DNA from 2 places in the Arthrobacter sp. BGA-UO-ETr-C19 genome. Region 1 is predicted to be linked to the other one. Evidence: riboswitches for the same ligand, from Rfam matches in the RefSeq annotation. Region 1 holds a riboswitch; the other holds the start of a gene.
The links. A riboswitch is a leader RNA that binds a small molecule or an ion and turns the genes downstream of it on or off. The one in region 1 is predicted to bind cyclic di-AMP.
Positions count from the first base shown of each region.

Region 2: it holds a riboswitch for cyclic di-AMP, as region 1 does, so the genes downstream of both, AC57BR_RS02740 (M23 family metallopeptidase) here and AC57BR_RS01425 (LysM peptidoglycan-binding domain-containing protein) in region 1, are expected to answer to the same signal.

Region 1 is NZ_JCAQPC010000006.1:86,408-88,601, reverse strand. It holds gene AC57BR_RS01430 (NAD(P)(+) transhydrogenase (Re/Si-specific) subunit beta) at 1-481, shown strand, start outside; cyclic di-AMP (ydaO/yuaA leader) riboswitch at 643-813, shown strand; gene AC57BR_RS01425 (LysM peptidoglycan-binding domain-containing protein) at 817-1,764, shown strand; gene AC57BR_RS01420 (YybH family protein) at 2,060-2,194, shown strand, end outside.
Region 2 is NZ_JCAQPC010000007.1:147,911-150,104, forward strand. It holds gene AC57BR_RS02735 (C40 family peptidase) at 1-202, opposite strand, end outside; cyclic di-AMP (ydaO/yuaA leader) riboswitch at 255-424, opposite strand; gene AC57BR_RS02740 (M23 family metallopeptidase) at 561-1,385, opposite strand; cyclic di-AMP (ydaO/yuaA leader) riboswitch at 1,397-1,636, opposite strand; gene AC57BR_RS02745 (iron-dependent transcriptional repressor DtxR) at 1,786-2,194, opposite strand, start outside.

The sequences.
Region 1 (2,194 bases):
GCAGCGGGTGATCATCGTTCCCGGCTACGGCCTGGCCGTGGCGCAGGGACAGCACACCGCGGCAGAGCTGGCTCAGGCCCTGGAAGCCCGGGGAATCCGCGTGGACTTCGCCATTCATCCTGTGGCGGGACGCATGCCCGGGCACATGAACGTGCTCCTCGCCGAAGCCAATGTCCCGTACGAATCGCTCAAGGAAATGAGCGAGATCAACTCCGAGTTCCGCACCGCTGACGTCGCGCTGGTGGTGGGGGCGAACGACGTCGTGAACCCCGCAGCGAAGACCACCGCCGGCTCGCCCATCTACGGCATGCCGATCCTCGAGGTGGCGGACGCACGCCAGGTGGTGTTCCTCAAACGCTCCATGCGGCCCGGGTTCGCTGGGATCGAGAACGAACTCATGTTCGAGCCGCAGACCACGCTGCTGTTCGGCGACGCGAAGGAGTCCCTGACGAAGGTGCTGGGGGCGGTGAAGGCCCTGTAGGGTGGGGCCTTCGGGGACTGTGTACCCCGTTACCGGGAGGTCCGTCCCGCACCCCGCCGTTACCGAAATGTGACTTTTGGTGTGGAGGTGCGATAGCCTCGGCCGGTGCCCTGGTTCCGCTCAGGGCATTCCCGGGCAGATGCCGAGCCCTGCCGCTGACCGGGATCCGTTCGCTATCACCAACAGGCAGGGACGGGGGAACCACCTTTTTACCGGTCTTGCCAGTCAAGGCCTAGGGGTTAAGTCCAGACGCTCCGCCTAGAGGCGGGCAGGACCGGGTGACTCCCATCCGAACCCGACAGCTCACCCCGCAGGCATGGGAGAGGCAATCCACCATGTCACGTAAGTTCACGCCCGCGCGCCACCGCGCCACCCCGACGACGTCCATCGCCCTGCAGGGCCTGTCGTATTCCCTCAAGTCCAACGCCGCCTCGGTTGCCAAGCCGGCGGCCGCCGCCGCCGTCGCTTCCGGTCTTCTCTTTGGCGCCGGTGCACCCGCCCATGCAGGTGCCTACGCCCCCGAGACGCCGGACGCCGCCGCACAGTCCGCCACCGGCCAGGCGCTGGGCGCGCCGGCCGCCGCTGCCCAGTCCGTCGCTGGCCAGGCGCTCGCCGCCCCGGCCGCACCGGCAGCTCCGGCCCCGGCAGGCGGCGGATCTGCTGTTGCCGGTGCGTCGCACACCGTTGAGCCCGGCGACACCCTTGGTGCGATCGCAGCACGGCACGGTGTCAGCCTTGATGCACTTCTGGCAGAGAACGGCCTGTCCCTGGCCTCGGTCATTTACCCCGGTGACCAGATCTTCATCCCCGGGCCGGGCGCAGCCGCAGTGCCTGCGGCCCCGGCAGCACCCGCAGTACCCGAGGTTCCTGCCGCGCCGGCAGCCCCTGCGGCCCCGGCTGTCCCGACCGGCATGGGGATCTACAACGCCTCCGCGTCGATAACGCCAGCAGCAACCGCTCCGGCAGCCAGCGGCGTTGGCGCAGCCATTGTGTCCTCCGCCCGGGCGCAGCTCGGTGCCACCCAGGACTGCACCGTCCTGGTGGAACAGGCACTGCGCTCCGTCGGCAAGTCCGTGGGTGACCTCGCGCCCGCGCAGTTTTACCAGTACGGCACTCCGGTCTCGGCCCCGCAGCCCGGGGACCTGATGATCAGCGCCGGACACGTCGGCGTCTACATCGGCGGCGGGCAGGCCATCAGCAGCGGCATGAACGGCGTCAACGAAACCATCGTGCACCCGGCCTCCTGGCTCACCGGCGCCACGTACGTGCGGGTGAACGCGTAATTAGGGTGAACGCCTAACAGGCGGGACGCATTACACAGCAGCGGCGGGTGCATCGGCACCCGCCGCTGCCGCGTTTGGTGGCCGTTGGAATACCGGAGAGATTGCTCAGCGCCCGCCACACGGCTCCGCGACCGCCCACGGCTACGCGGCGGCGGTCGGCAACTGAAACAAAAGTCACTTCCACGCAACAATTGTTGACCTATGGATACCCGGGCGGTTAACTGATGGCCTGACCGGATGTGAGCTGGGGCACGTCACGGCTGAAACTTTGCAAGCACGCCGAGAGTGAGTTCCCGTGGACCTAATCACCACCGCCGAGGTTGAGGCAGCAGCGACGAGGCTGATGACTGCCTTCGCGGCCACCAACACAGACGACTACTTCGACTGTTTCGCGCCTGATGCGACGTTCGTCTTCCATTCCGAGCCGGAC
Region 2 (2,194 bases), on a different contig from region 1:
TGGGCGCGGCGGTCACAGCAAGCTGCGCGGCCTGGGATCCGGTCTCCGAGGAGGCGGAAACACCAATGTTGGCGTCGGCTGCGTTGGCAGGCATGCCAACGCTCAGGATGAGTCCTGAAGCAGCTGCGATGACAGCTGCCTGGCGACCTACTGTGCCGGCATTGGCGCTAACCGCCTTGGACACGGAGTCCAACGGGTTCATACGAACCGTCTGCGCGCGGTGGCGCGCGGCATTGTGGCGTGAAGACACGAAGGTAGCCTCTCCCAATGCCTGCGAGGTGAGCTGTCGGATTCGGATGGGAGTCACCCGGCCGCTCCGCTTCCTGGGAAGCATTGCGACTTAACCCCAAGGCCTTCTTGCGAAGACCAAAATTGGTTCCCCCGCCCCTGCCAGACGATGTAATGCGAACGGACCTTGAGCGGTGGCAGAGTTAGGCAATCCACTCAAGAGCGTCAACTTCGGAAAAGTTGACGCGGTTTAGACGGTACAGCAGTTCGGAGCCAATGTCACATTCAGGTCACGGCGTGTCACAGGAATGAGAGTGCTCACTCGGCTTGCCTCAGAGCCAGCCGGTGGGATCAACGACGTCGCCGTTGACCATCACTTCGAAATGGAGGTGGCAGCCGGTGGAGGCCCCTGTGGTCCCGCTGAGGGCGATCACTTCGCCCCGGGTGACCTTTTGGCCAACCTGGACGCTGGAGGACGACAGGTGGTTATACGTGGTCTCCAGGCCGTTCCCGTGATCGATCACCACGCGGTTGCCTCCCCCGTAGGGGTGCCATCCGGCGAACGTCACCGTGCCGCTGGCTGCGGCCAGTACCTCGGTGCCGCACTGGGCGGCGAAGTCCTGCCCACGGTGGAACTCGCCGGCGCCGCCGGTGATCGGGCTGACCCGGTAACCGAACGGCGAGGACTTGACCAGCGTGGTCAGCGGCCCTCCCAAGGTGCCCACCGAGGCCGAACGGCTGATGCTGCCGGCCGACTGGGCACTCAGGAGTTGCTTGAGCTTTCCGTCCGGGTCACCGGTGGTGGAGACCGACGTGCGGCTGAAGTCGATCTTTGCCGCCGCTTCAGCCGATACCTTCGGCTGGGCCGGTGAGGCAGCGGACGCTGACGCCCCTCCCTGCTGCTCTCCGGCAGCCAGGACAGGGCTGGTGGCGGGGACAGTAACTGTCAGCAGCAGGCCTGTGGCCGCAAGGGCTACGCCGGCTTTCTGCCCAACGCCACTGGCTGAGGCGAAATCCGTAACCTGGCGGAACGGACCCCGGCGGCGGCGGCGCGCTTCACGCTGGGCGTCCCGGGGACGGTCCGCGGCAACGGCCTCCGCGAGGCGCGGCTCCGGAGCGGGACCGGACGCGCGGCGGCGGCCCCGGGCATTCTGCATGGACAAGTACTGCTTCCTCTCTGGATAGCCTGCGAAGTTAGCTGTCGGATTCGGGTCAGAGAGTTCGGACCCGGTCCGCCGTAACAAGCCATTCCGGCACAGGGGTATCCCAGGAGGATTCCTTCTGCGGAAGAGACTTGCTGCTGCGGACTTCACCCCAAGGCTGTAGAAACAGCCGGTTGTGGTTCCCCCGCCCCTGCCAGTGGGTGACTTGCTGCTGATCTGCTGGCAGGGTTCGGCTCCAGATCAGGTAACGCTTTTGTATCGGCGTCGCCGTTTAACTATAGGCGATTAAAGGACGCAGTAATAATTCCGTTATATTCACTGTGCAAAAGTGGTAGGTCATCCTGCCTGCAGATGTCAGACAGGCCGCGGCATCCGCCCGGGGGGCGCTTGGAAGCTAGCCGACGCGTACGAACACGTGCGCAGCAACTTCCGGCGGCAGCTCAAGGGCGCCTTCGAAACCGGGCACGCGGACAGAGATGTACTCCCCCACACGCTCCAGCGAGACGGCGGCGCCGGGCCGGATCCCGCCTTCATCCAGCTGGAGCAGCAGCTCAGGCTCCACCTGGATGGGTTCCGCCAGGCGGCTGACGGTGACCTTGGACTCCGGGCCGTAGCCGGTCATGGCATCGAGCAGGTTCACCACGCCGTCCGAGAAGGGGCGGGCAGGCTGCCCGCCCAGTGCTGCCAGGCCGGGGATCGGGTTACCGTACGGCGACTCGGTGGGGTGGTCGAGCAACTCGTAGATCCTGCGCTCCACCCGTTCACTCATCACGTGCTCCCACCGGCAGGCCTCGTCATGCACG